Regions from separate parts of the Bradyrhizobium sp. CCBAU 65884 genome, predicted to be linked through region 2. Evidence: predicted binding sites of a transcription regulator. Region 2 holds the regulator's gene; each other region holds the start of a gene.

What was found. The regulator PhoB, encoded in region 2, activates phosphate uptake and scavenging genes when phosphate is short. The targets are predictions, from matches to a motif close to TGTCATNNANCTGTCAT.
Region 1: the regulator PhoB is predicted to act here: its motif matches at 2,521-2,537, upstream of XI03_RS08620 (DUF2794 domain-containing protein).
Region 3: the regulator PhoB is predicted to act here: its motif matches at 1,753-1,769, upstream of XI03_RS14635 (RNA degradosome polyphosphate kinase).

Annotation. Positions count from the first base shown of each region.
Region 1 is NZ_LBJU01000097.1:14,730-18,919, forward strand. It holds gene XI03_RS08605 (ABC transporter permease) at 1-157, shown strand, start outside; gene XI03_RS08610 (Bax inhibitor-1/YccA family protein) at 439-1,230, shown strand; gene XI03_RS08615 (GNAT family N-acetyltransferase) at 1,447-1,977, shown strand; gene XI03_RS08620 (DUF2794 domain-containing protein) at 2,089-2,457, opposite strand; gene XI03_RS08625 (DUF1223 domain-containing protein) at 3,071-3,847, opposite strand; gene acnA (aconitate hydratase AcnA) at 4,081-4,190, opposite strand, start outside.
Region 2 is NZ_LBJU01000105.1:16,874-21,063, forward strand. It holds gene pstA (phosphate ABC transporter permease PstA) at 1-665, shown strand, start outside; gene pstB (phosphate ABC transporter ATP-binding protein PstB) at 662-1,480, shown strand; gene phoU (phosphate signaling complex protein PhoU) at 1,492-2,208, shown strand; gene phoB (phosphate regulon transcriptional regulator PhoB) at 2,231-2,947, shown strand; gene XI03_RS11545 (GcrA family cell cycle regulator) at 3,187-3,699, opposite strand; gene XI03_RS11550 (aspartate aminotransferase family protein) at 4,155-4,190, shown strand, end outside.
Region 3 is NZ_LBJU01000111.1:36,763-40,952, reverse strand. It holds gene purM (phosphoribosylformylglycinamidine cyclo-ligase) at 1-176, opposite strand, end outside; gene XI03_RS14645 (CDP-alcohol phosphatidyltransferase family protein) at 334-876, shown strand; gene XI03_RS14640 (DnaA ATPase domain-containing protein) at 1,007-1,684, shown strand; gene XI03_RS14635 (RNA degradosome polyphosphate kinase) at 1,843-4,035, shown strand; gene ppx (exopolyphosphatase) at 4,051-4,190, shown strand, end outside.

The DNA.
Region 1 (4,190 bases), on a different contig from region 2:
GATCGTGACGCGGCTGATGACGCTGAGTTTCGTCTGGCAGGCCGGCAGCGCGGCCGGCGTGGTCGCGGCCGCGCTCGTCGTCACCGTCGGGCTCGGGCTCGCGGGCACGCTGCTGGCGTTGAACAAAAAGCCCGCCACGGTGTTGCGGAATTTGTGACAAAATGTAGCGGATGGCCGCACGAGAGCGAAATCGCACGATTTCTGCGATTAACCACGACTGCTCGTCAGGTTCGCGTCAGGATTGCCGCCAAGGGCGACATTCAGCCGCGCGTGGAAGGTTGCAGCGAATGTGTTAGTTTCCCACATATCGAATGGGTTCGGAGCCCCGATTGTTAGCCAAAATTTAGTCGGTTGGCGTCGGTATCCGAGATAGAGTTTGACGAACCGGCGGCATGGCGACCCTCGTGCCGGACCGGACCAACCAACGGGAATTCGACCATGTCGGACCTAGACCGTAACTACGCTTCTCCTTTCGGCAGGGCCGCCGGGCGTGTTGACGCCGCGACGGTCGATGCCGGCCTGCGCGCCTATATGCTGCGCATCTACAACTACATGAGCATCGGCCTGGCCATCACTGGCCTTGCCGCGCTCGGCGTCTACATGGCTGCCGTGACCGATGTCCCGACCGCGGACGCCGTCCGCGTCGGCAAGCTGTTCCTGACGCCGTTCGGCTACGCGATGTTCGTCAGCCCGCTGAAATGGCTGTTCATGCTGGCGCCGCTCGCCATGGTGTTCGTGATCTCGGCGGGCATCAACCGTCTGGCTCCCTCGACCGCCCAGATCCTGTTCTGGGTGTTCGCGGCGCTGATGGGTATCTCGCTGTCGTCGATCTTCCTGGTGTTCACGCACACCTCGATCGTGCGGGTGTTCTTCATCACCGCGGCCACATTCGGTGCGCTGAGCCTCTATGGCTACACCACCAAGCGTGACCTGACCGGCATGGGCTCGTTCCTGTTCATGGGCCTGATCGGCATCATCATCGCGAGCCTGGTGAACCTGTTCCTGGCGAGCTCGATGCTGCAGTTCATCGTGTCGGTGGTCGGCGTGCTGGTGTTCGCAGGCCTCACCGCCTGGGATACCCAGCGGCTGAAGAACGACTACATCTACGGCTACGCCTCGGCCGGCGGGGACATCGCAGAGCGTGCGGCCATCACCGGCGCACTGTCGCTGTACCTGAACTTCATCAACCTGTTCACGCTGCTGCTGCAGCTCCTCGGCCAGCGCGACTAAGCGATAGACCAGGACGAACGGACACGAACCCCGGCCGAAAGGCCGGGGTTTTTGTTTGAGCCTTGGCCTCTCCTCGTCATTGCGAGCCCTTGCGACGAAGCAATCCAGAGTCCCTCCGCGGATGCATTTCTGGATTGCTTCGCTGCGCTCGCAATGACGGGTGTGGCAACACAGTTGCCCCTTTCAGCAGAAGCGGGAAGGCTCTAATCTTGCCCCATGTCCGAACCTGAAATCAGGCCTGCAACCGAGGCCGACCTTCCCGCCATCACCGCCATCTACCAGCAGGCCGTCCGCGAGGGCACCGCGACGTTCGAGCTGGAGCCGCCTGACCTCGTGGAGATGACGCGCCGTTATCGCGCACTGGTCGACGGCGGCTATCCCTATTTCGTCGCCATCCTCGACGGCCGCGTGGCCGGCTATGCCTATGCCGGCGCCTACCGCCCGCGCCCGGCCTACCGCTTCACGGTCGAGAACTCGATCTATCTCGATCCCTCTTTCCACCGCCGCGGTGTCGGATCAAAGCTGCTGGAGCGGCTGGTCGCCGAATGCGAGGCGCGCGGCTTCCGCCAGATGATCGCGGTGATCGGCGATTCCGCCAATGCCGGCTCGATCGGCGTGCACACCAGGGGCGGCTTCAAGATGATCGGCACGCATCCCAATGTCGGGCTGAAATTCGGACGCTGGCTCGATACGGTGATGATGCAGCGCGACCTCGGCGAGGGCGCGAAGACGGTGCCGGGGAAGTAGGCCTCGTAGGATGGGCAAAGCGTAAGCGTGCCCACCATCTCCCAGCGATAGAGAAAGAACGTGGGCACGGCGCTGCGCGCCTTTGCCCACCCTACGGCACCGTTTGTGCGGCTATACCACCGCCAGCTTCCGATCGATCACCAGCAGCACGCGCTCCAGCTCGTGGCCGCGGCGCAGGATCAGGCCGGTCGCCGAGATCACGCTGTACATGCCCTGCTTGCGCGCCAGCCGCGGATCCTTCTCGATGCGGTAGATCGGCACTTCCGAGGCACGGCGATAGACCGAGAACACGGCGCGATCCCTCAGGAAGTCGATGGCATAATCGCGCCACTCGCCGTCGGCGACCATGCGGCCGTAGAGATTGAGAATACGGTGCAGCTCGAGCCGGTTGAACGTCACCCGGCTCAGTTGCGTCGTCGCCGCGGCGGGGCGCGCCGCCGCGCGCAGCTCGCTCGGATCGGTATCCTCCGACAGACTCATGGAGCGCTTCCTCATCGCACGGCATGACCCGAATCCGCGAAGACCGTCCCCGGAACCTGGATCATGACAGCTGCATGATTGCGCCAACCGGCCAGCGCCGCAAGGGGCTCCTGATTCAACCGGTCGAATCAGTTACGAATCGGAGCACACGCTATGGTAGAACTCCCTCGCGGCAAACCGTCACGGGATCGTTAGCAGGAATCATACTCTCGCCGCTTTTCCGCCTAGCGACTGCCGCCCTGCATTGCGAAAAGACTCACGTGCGTTGACCCGGTCCTTTCGGTTCCGGATTCCTCAGCCCCCAGCCCCCCGGGGTCGAACAGGATCGGGTCTGTACGCGCGACAAGGAGGGCCAACGCAAGTTGGTCCTTTTTTGTTTGTGTCGGGATGTTTCTGGCACGACGAAATTCTTCTCTCATCAGCGCCAACAATCTCATCCCTCATCCCGAGAGCCGCGCGTCCTTCGCGCGGCGTCTCGAAGGATCGAGGCCGAGCTGCGTGAGCGGGGCCTGCATTGTTCTCACGGCGATGCGAAGCATCGTCCGGTAGACGCGCGCAAGGGCGCGCGCCTCACCATGAGGGTGGCAGTGAGTACGACGCTAGAGAATTGAAATCAGTGCAGCGACGTGTAGGCCGCGCCCAGCATCGTGCCGGGCTTGTCGCGGCTGCCGTCCTGGACATAGACCACCGCGCCGTCGACGCCGTCGCGTGTGAGGTTCTCGATCGGCACCGTCCAGCTTTCTGAACGCCCGGTCCAGTCGCCAACCTTGAGCAGGTTGCGCACCACGTTGTGATAGGTGACCTGCTGTCCGCGATTCTCGCCGCGAGTGATCGCGATCGGGACCGACTTGGCGATCGAGCAGATCCAGACCTCGCCATGCGAGACGGCCGGCTCGTTGCTCGCCGCCACCGACACGTTGATCTGCTTGCCCGCGAGCGACATCGTCACCGGCACGCTCATCACACCCGTGCCCTTGTCAGTCTTGCCGATCGCGCTCTCGATGCCGGCACGATCGCTGCCGATGACATGGGTGGAGCCGTTGACTACGACCTGCGGCGTGTAGACCTCGCGGTCGCCGCGCATGCGCGAATAAGCACGCTGCCGTGCAGAGAAGCGCGAATCCGCCAGCGTGTCCTTCCAGCCCAGATAGTCCCAATAGTCGATCGGCATGCTCAGCGCGATGATCGACGGGTCTTTGGAGAGATCGCCGATGATCTGGTCGGCGGGCGGGCAGGAGGAGCAGCCCTGCGAGGTAAACAATTCGACGACGGCGCGGGGATCGGCCTCCGCCGGACGGATGACGGCGACGATCGCACAGATGCCGAGAGCTCCCGACCAGAGGGCACCGGACCAACGTGAAACCAGATGAGAAGCCGTCATTGTTGTCATGTCGAACGCCGCACACCATTGCTCGTGGAAAGGGAGATCTTATCGCCGGATGGTCACCGTAGTCTTACGGGGCGCGACACACGACCGTCCAGGCCAACCGTCCGAAAGGAGGTTTTCCGCCGGGCGGGCCCATCTGGAGCATGCCGCAAACGCACGAAGGCGGCCTTGTGATAGGCCGCCTTCGTTTAACCTTCTACTCACGTCGCGGTGAGCCACCGTTCACAAATTCGCGCTTAGGCCGCGAGCTTGCGCAGCACGTAGTGCAGGATACCGCCGTTCCGGTAGTAGTCGAGCTCGTCCAGCGTATCGATGCGGCAGAGCAGCGAAACGCGCTGCAGCGAAC
Region 2 (4,190 bases):
AGGGCGGCCTGCGCAACGCGATCGTCGGTTCGATCATCATGACGTTGATCGGCGTCGGCATCGGCGCGCCGCTCGGCCTGTTCGCCGGCACCTACCTTGCCGAATACGGCCGCAACGACCGGCTGACCTCGGTGATCCGCTTCATCAACGACATCCTGCTCTCGGCGCCCTCGATCATCATCGGCCTGTTCATCTATGGCGCGGTGGTGGTGCCGATGCGTGGCTTCTCCGCGATCGCGGGCGCGCTGGCGCTCGCCGTCATCGTGATCCCGGTCGTGCTGCGCACCACCGAGGACATGCTGCTGCTGGTGCCGAATCCGCTGCGCGAGGCGGCCTCGGCGCTCGGCCTGCCGCGCTCGCTGGTGATCAAGCGTATCGCCTATCGTGCGGCCCGGTCGGGCCTCATCACCGGCGTGCTGCTCGCCACCGCCCGCGTCGCCGGCGAGACCGCGCCGCTGCTCTTCACCGCGCTGTCGAACCAGTTCTTCAGCCTCGGCCTGAACAAGACGATGGCCAATTTGCCGGTCACCATCAACAACTTCGTCCAGAGCCCCTACGCCTATTGGAAGCAGCTCGCCTGGAGCGGCGCGCTGCTGATCACGCTCACCGTGCTTGCCCTGAACATTGGCGCGCGCATCCTCGGCGCCGAGAGGACTGCAAAATGACCGACCTGTCCGTTTCCATGAGTTCCAACGCTCATCTGGCCTCGCAGCCGCTGCCGGAAGCTCCGGCCAAGGTGACGGTGCGCAATCTCAATTTCTATTACGGCGAGCACCACGCGCTGAAGAACATCAACCTGACGCTGGGCGCCAACCGTGTCACGGCGTTCATCGGCCCGTCGGGCTGCGGCAAGTCGACCCTGCTGCGCATCTTCAACCGGATGTACGACCTCTATCCGGGCCAGCGCGCCACCGGCCAGCTCATGCTGGACCAGACCAACATCCTCGACCCCAGGCTCGACCTCAATCTGCTGCGCGCCCGGGTCGGCATGGTGTTCCAGAAGCCGACGCCGTTCCCGATGACGATCTACGAGAACATCGCCTTCGGCATCCGCCTCTACGAGAAGATCTCGAAGTCCGAGATGGACGACCGCGTCGAGAAGGCGCTGCGCGGCGGCGCGCTGTGGAACGAGGTCAAGGACAAGCTCAACGCCTCCGGCCTGTCGCTCTCCGGCGGCCAGCAGCAGCGCCTGTGCATCGCCCGCACCGTCGCAGTGCGGCCCGAGGTGATTCTGTTCGACGAGCCCTGCTCGGCGCTCGATCCGATCTCGACCGCCAAGGTCGAGGAGCTGATCCAGGAGCTGTCCGAGAACTACACGATCGCGATCGTCACGCACAACATGCAGCAGGCGGCGCGCGTCTCCGACAAGACCGCCTTCATGTATCTCGGCGAGCTGATCGAGTTCGACGACACCAGCAAGATCTTCACGTCGCCGAGCGACCGGCGCACGCAGGATTACATCACCGGCCGGTTCGGCTGAGGAGACGCGACATGGGTACTGAACATACCGCAAAAGCTTTCGACACCGACCTCCAGGAGCTCACCCGCCTGGTCGCCGAGATGGGCGGCATCGCCGAACGCATGATCGTCGATTCCGTCGGCGCGCTGATCCGCCGCGACGTCGCGCTCGGCCAGCGCGTCGTCACCATCGATGCCGAGCTCGACGCGTTGCAGAAGCGCATCGAGGAACGCGCCGTGCTCACCATCGCCCGCCGCCAGCCGATGGCGGTGGATTTGCGCGAGATCGTCGGCGCCATGCGCGTTGCGACCGACCTCGAGCGCATCGGCGACCTCGCCAAGAACATGGGCAAGCGCGTCGCCGCGCTGGAGACCGACTTCCATCCGCTGAAACTGTTCCGCGGCCTGGAGCACATGACCGACCTCGTGCAGCAGCAGGTCAAGTCGGTGCTGGACGCCTATGCCGCACATGATCTGCCGGCGGCGATGGCGGTGTGGAAGGGCGACGAGGAAGTCGACGCGATCTGCACCTCGCTGTTCCGCGAGCTCCTCACCTACATGATGGAGGATCCGCGCAACATCTCGTTCTGTATCCATCTGATGTTCTGCGCCAAGAACATCGAGCGGATCGGCGACCACGCCACCAACATCGCCGAGACCGTGTTCTACATGATCGAAGGCCAGGCGATCACCGACAAGCGGCCGAAGGGCGACATGACCACCTTCGCCACGACGGTCCCGAATACCTGAAGACTCAAGGAGCGACGACCCGATGGGCGCACGCATTATGGTGGTTGAGGACGAGGAAGCTCTCACCGAGCTGCTTCGCTACAACCTCGAAGGCGACGGCTATGACGTCGAGACGGTGATGCGCGGCGACGACGCCGACACCCGCCTCAAGGAGCACATCCCGGACCTGATCGTGCTCGACTGGATGCTGCCGGGCCTGTCGGGCATCGAGCTGTGCCGGCGGCTGCGGACCCGGCCCGACACCAAGCAGCTGCCGATCATCATGCTCACCGCGCGCGGCGAGGAGAGCGAGCGGGTGCGGGGACTTGCGACCGGCGCCGACGACTACATCGTCAAGCCGTTCTCGGTGCCGGAGCTTTTGGCGCGCGTGAAGGGCCTGCTGCGCCGCGCCAGTCCTGAGCGGCTCGCGACAGTGCTGGCCTATGGCGACATCGAGCTCGACCGCGACAAGCGTCGCGTGGCGCGCTCGGGCCGGCCGATCGATCTCGGTCCGACCGAATATCGCCTGCTGGAGTTCTTCCTGGAGCATCCGGGCCGCGTGTTCTCGCGCGAGCAGCTGCTCGACAGCGTCTGGGGCCGCGACATCTACATCGATGAGCGCACCGTCGACGTCCATATCGGCCGCCTGCGCAAGCTGCTCAATCTCGGCCGCGAGCAGGACCCGATCCGCACCGTCCGCGGCGCCGGCTACGCGCTCGACGATCGCTTCGCGAAGGCGGAACAGACGGAGGCTCGGTGAGCTGCGGCCACACTCTCGGTGTCGTCCCGGACAAGCGTCAGCGCAGATCCGGGACCCATAACCACGGGGAGTAGTGATCTCGAGAAAAAGGTAACTCCGAGTCCCGTAACCACATCTCGCGGTGGTTATGGGTCCCGGATCTGCGCGCGCTTGGGGCGCGCTTGTCCGGGACGACATCGGATGTGTCGAGCCGTCACTCGTATGACGGCGCCGTCTTTGCAGTCACTGAACCAGCTAACTCAGCGCGGACCCGGCTTTGCCGGGGCACGCCGGCGATCCGCCGCCGGCTGATACGCCACGCGCGAGTGCTGGGCGCAGTAGGGCAGGCCGGACAGCGCCCTGCCGCCGCAGAAGAAGAAATCCGGGCTGGAGGGATCGCCGACCGGCCAATGGCAGGTGGCCTCGTTCAGCTCGAGCAGCGACAGCCGCTGGCTCATCGGCACCACGTTGTCGTAGGTGACCGGTTCGGCCTCCACCTCGACCTCGAAGGCCTGCGCCAGCGCGGTGTTGCCGCGCGCAATGGGGCGGGTCACCCGCATCATGTGCTGCGCGGGACGCGCCTTGCGCGGCCGGGGCGCTGCCGATGAAGGGCTCTTGGCACGGCCGGACAGACCGAGCCTGTGCACTTTGCCGATCACGGCATTGCGGGTCACATTGCCGAGTTCAGCTGCGATCTGGCTGGCCGAAAGTCCGGCCTCCCAGAGCTTTTTCAGCTGCTCGACGCGATCGTCGGACCAGGTCAAAACCGTCATTGCACCCTTTCCCTCGCTACGCGCCGCCATCCTGGGGCCTCGCAGCGATTGCCTAAGCCTTCAAAAACCCGTGCCGTCAGAATCCCTTAAGGCTCGCCGGGCGCGTGACTGACGCCCGAACGTTTACGCCGGTACAAGAGGACTCTTGGGATCAGAACCGCTGCACGAGATGTCGTATCTGACAATCCAAACGCTACAATATGGCGTGACTCCCGCGCAAGAGTCCGCCGACTCGCTTCCACATGTTCCGTGGTGAAAACCCGCAAAATCGGCACCGCAAGACTACGGATTCAGCGTTTCCCGAGGCTTTCCGGGCGGCATTGACACCCGTCTTGCCAGGCATAAGATAGTCGCGCGTGCCGCCCTTAAAAGGCGGCACGTTTCGTTTTCCGGGCCGGTCGATGGTGCGTTGCGCAATGCACGCGTCACACCGTCCGCAACATTCAAGTGACATCATGACTAACAGCGCAGCGCCGCATTTGCTCCCCGTT
Region 3 (4,190 bases), on a different contig from region 2:
TCCTTGAAACCGGCCGCCTTGAGGTCGAACAGGCCGCCGAAACCGCCGATCTCGGCGTCGGCGCCCGGCCGTGCGGTGGCGCGCACCATCGGCTTGATCAGGTCGACCAGGCGGTTGCCCGCATCGATATCGACGCCTGAATCGGCGTAAGTGAGGCCGTTTTTGCGGTCGGTCATGCCCGATTTCCAGTGGGTTCGCGGCTGGTTACGTCGAATTCCGGGGACGCGCAATGGCTCGCATGGCGCACCGCCGTATACTATGTAGAGATATCAACCGGTTCAGCCTCCCGAGAGGCCGGATTCGAGGTCAGACCGGGTGCCGGGAAGCGCTTTCGTGAGTATTCCGAATATCATTACCCTGGGCCGCATCATGCTGGTCCCGATCATCGTCTGGGCCATCGTGTCGAGCCAAATGGAGGTCGCGTTCGCCGTCTTCCTGATCGCCGGTATCAGCGACGCCGTGGACGGCTTCCTGGCCAAGCGCTTCAACATGACGAGCGAGCTCGGCGCCCTGCTCGACCCGCTCGCGGACAAGGCGCTGCTGGTCTCGATCTACATGGCGCTGGGCATCTGGGGCGCAATTCCGCGCTGGATCGTGATCCTGGTGGTCTCGCGCGACATCATGATCGTCGCCGCCGTGATCGTGTCCTGGCTGTTCGACCGGCCCGTCGAGATGAAGCCGTCGAAAGTGTCAAAGCTCAACACCGTGGCACAGGTGGCGTTCGCGGCGCTCGTGTTGGCAGCGCTTGCCTTCGGCTTCAAGCCGGCCCCTTATGATATCATCCTGATGGGCCTCGTCACGGTCTTCACACTCTCCTCCGTGTCGCTCTATCTGGTCGAGTGGCTGCGGCACATGAGCACGATCGAGGCCAAGTAGCACGATCGAGGCCAAGTAGCACGATCGAGGCCAAATGAGAGGCGATGCGGCCCCGTAAAAGGCCAACTCCCGCTCGATACGTCCGACCTCTTCGAATGACGCCGGCGCGCCGGCATGGAGCAAAGCAAGCGTGCCAGGCCGCGTTCACCCCCGACAATTGGCGTTTTCGCTTCCGCATGCGGAGAGCCTCAGCCGGGACAATTTCCTCGAAGGCCCCGCCAATGCGGCCGGTCTCGGCCTGATCGACAGCTGGCCGGAATGGCCGAACCGGATCATGTGGCTGGCCGGTCCCGAAGGAAGCGGCAAGAGCCATCTCGCCGCGATCTGGGCCGAGGCATCAGGGGCCCGCTCCACCACGGCCAATGCGCTGACCGCTGCGGGGGTCCCGGGCACGCTCGCCACCGGTGCGCTGGTGGTCGAGGATATCAAGGCCAGGGAATTTGACGAACGCGCCCTCTTCCACCTGATGAACCTCGCCCGCGAGGATGGCGCCTACGTCCTGTTCACCGGACGCGAGGTGCCGGCCTCGCTGGAGATCGAGCTTCGCGACCTGCGCTCGCGTCTGCGCGCCGTTCCAGTGGTCGCGCTGCTACCGCCCGACGACCAGCTGTTCCGCGGCCTGATCGTCAAATTCTGCGCCGACCGCCAGCTCACCGTGGACGAGAGCGTGGTCGGCTACCTCGCCACCCGCCTGGAGCGGTCCTCGGCCGCCGCCCGCCAGGCCGTGGAACTGCTCGACAGCGAAGCCCTCAGGCTCGGCCGCCCGGTCACCCGGGCGCTGGCCGCCGAGCTGCTCCGCGACGCCTGATCGGCCTCCGTGGCCGCCTCCAGACCCACGCCAAGCCCGCTTGACGCGGCGAACCGGCGGAACATCAATGTCATCGAAACGTCATCGCTCTAACACATGCTCCGGCCGGTTTTGCGCATAAGTCGCAAATTGGGGCGAACTGGATGGACCGACTTCTGATGGACTCTGCGCAAGCTGTTGAAACTAAAGAAAAAGCCCCAGAGACCGAGAGCCTGCCGGCGATCGCATCGAGTCCCGAGCGATTCATCAACCGCGAGCTCTCCTGGCTGCATTTCAACCGCCGCGTCCTGGAGGAATCGGTCAATCCCAGCCACCCCATGCTGGAGCGGGTGCGATTCCTGTCGATTTCGGCGAATAACCTCGACGAGTTCTTCATGGTCCGCGTCGCCGGCATCAAGGCCCAGGTGCGTGAGGGCATTGCCGAACGCAGCCCCGACGGCCTGACGCCGTCCGAACAGCTCGCGCTGATCAACCGCACCGTCTCCGAGCTCGCCTCCGACCAGCAGGCGATCTGGCGCGACCTGCGCGGCACGCTGGCCGATGTCGGCATCGTGCTCGTCGAGGGCAAGGAGGTCACCAAGGCGGAACGGACCTGGATCGAGGACTACTTCCTCAGCAACGTATTCCCGCTGCTGACCCCGCTGGCGATCGACCCGGCCCACCCCTTCCCGTTCATCCCGAGCCTCGGCTTCACCATCGCGCTCCAGCTCACGCGCGCCGCCGACGGCAAGCAGATGAACGCGCTGATCCGCATGCCCGGCAAGATCGACCGCTTCATCCGCCTGCCGACCGAGGGCAAGGCCGTCCGGCTGATCTCGCTGGAGCAGGCGACCGCCCTGTTCATCAACCGCCTGTTCCCCGGCTACAATCTGCACGGCCAGGGCGCCTTCCGCATCATCCGCGACTCCGAGCTCGAAATCGAGGAAGAGGCGGAAGACCTCGTCCGCCTGTTCGAGACCGCGCTGAAGCGCCGCCGCCGCGGATCGGTGATCCGGCTCGAGATCGACGCCAAGATGCCGGAGGAGCTGCGCAACTTCGTTCAACACGCGCTGTCGGCCGCCGATGACGAGGTGTTCCTGGTCGACGGCGTGCAGGCGATGAACGAGCTCTCGCAGCTCACCCGCCTCGACCGGCCCGATCTCGAATTCACCCCTTACGTGCCGCGCCACCCCGAGCGCGTGCGCGAGCATGGCGGCGACATCTTTGCCGCGATCCGGCAGAAGGACCTCGTGGTCCATCATCCCTACGAATCCTTCGACGTGGTGGTGCAGTTCCTGCAGCAGGCCACGCGCGACCCCGATGTCGTCGCGATCAAGCAGACGCTCTACCGCACCTCCAACAACTCGCCGATCGTCCGCGCGCTGGCGGAAGCCGCCGAGGCCGGCAAATCCGTCACCGCGTTGATCGAGCTGAAGGCGCGCTTCGACGAGGAAGCCAATATCCGCTGGGCACGCGACCTCGAACGCGCCGGCGTGCAGGTCGTCTACGGCTTCCTCGAACTGAAGACGCACGCAAAGCTCTCGATGGTGGTGCGCCGCGAGGGCGGCAGCCTCACGACTTACGTCCATACCGGCACCGGCAATTATCACCCGGTCACCGCGCGCATCTACACCGACCTCTCCTACTTCACCTCGGATCCGACCATCGGCCGCGACGCCGCGCGTGTGTTCAATTTCATCACCGGCTATGCCGCGCCGAGCGATCTGGAGAAGATGGCGGTGTCGCCGCTGACCTTGCGCAAGCGCATCATCGAGCACATCCAGGGCGAGACCGCGCATGCGCGCCACGGCCGCCACGGTGCGGTCTGGATGAAGATGAATGCACTGGTCGACCCCGACATCATCGACGCGCTCTATGAGGCTTCCCAGGCCGGCGTGCAGGTCGAGCTCGTGGTGCGCGGTATCTGCTGCCTGCGCCCCGGCATTCCCGGCCTGTCCGAGAACATCCGCGTCAAGTCGATCATCGGACGCTTCCTGGAACACGGCCGAATCTACTGCTTCGGCATGGGCCAGGGCCTGCCGAGCGCCAAAGCGGCTGTGTATATCTCCTCCGCCGACATGATGCCGCGCAACCTCGACCGCCGCGTCGAGGTGCTGTGTCCGCTGCAGAATCCGACGGTGCATCAGCAGGTTCTCGAACAGATCATGGTCGCGAATCTCAAGGACAATGAGCAGAGCTGGCAATTGTTGCCGGACGGGTCCTCAACGCGTATGAAGACCGCGAAAGGCGAGGAGCCTTTCAACGTCCACAACTACTTCATGACAAATCCGAGTCTGTCTGGCCGTGGAAAGTCGCTCAAGGAATCCTCGCCGCGTCGTCTCACGCGCCGGAACGAACGCCATCAATCCTGATCAGGGATGTTCGACGTGAAGCGGCCGCGCAAGCGCGGCTCGAGCGTCGCGGTCATCGATATCGGTTCCAACTCGGTCCGTCTCGTCGTCTACGAGGGGCTGACGCGGAGCCTCATTCCGATCTTCAACGAGAAGACGCTGTGCGGCCTCGGCCG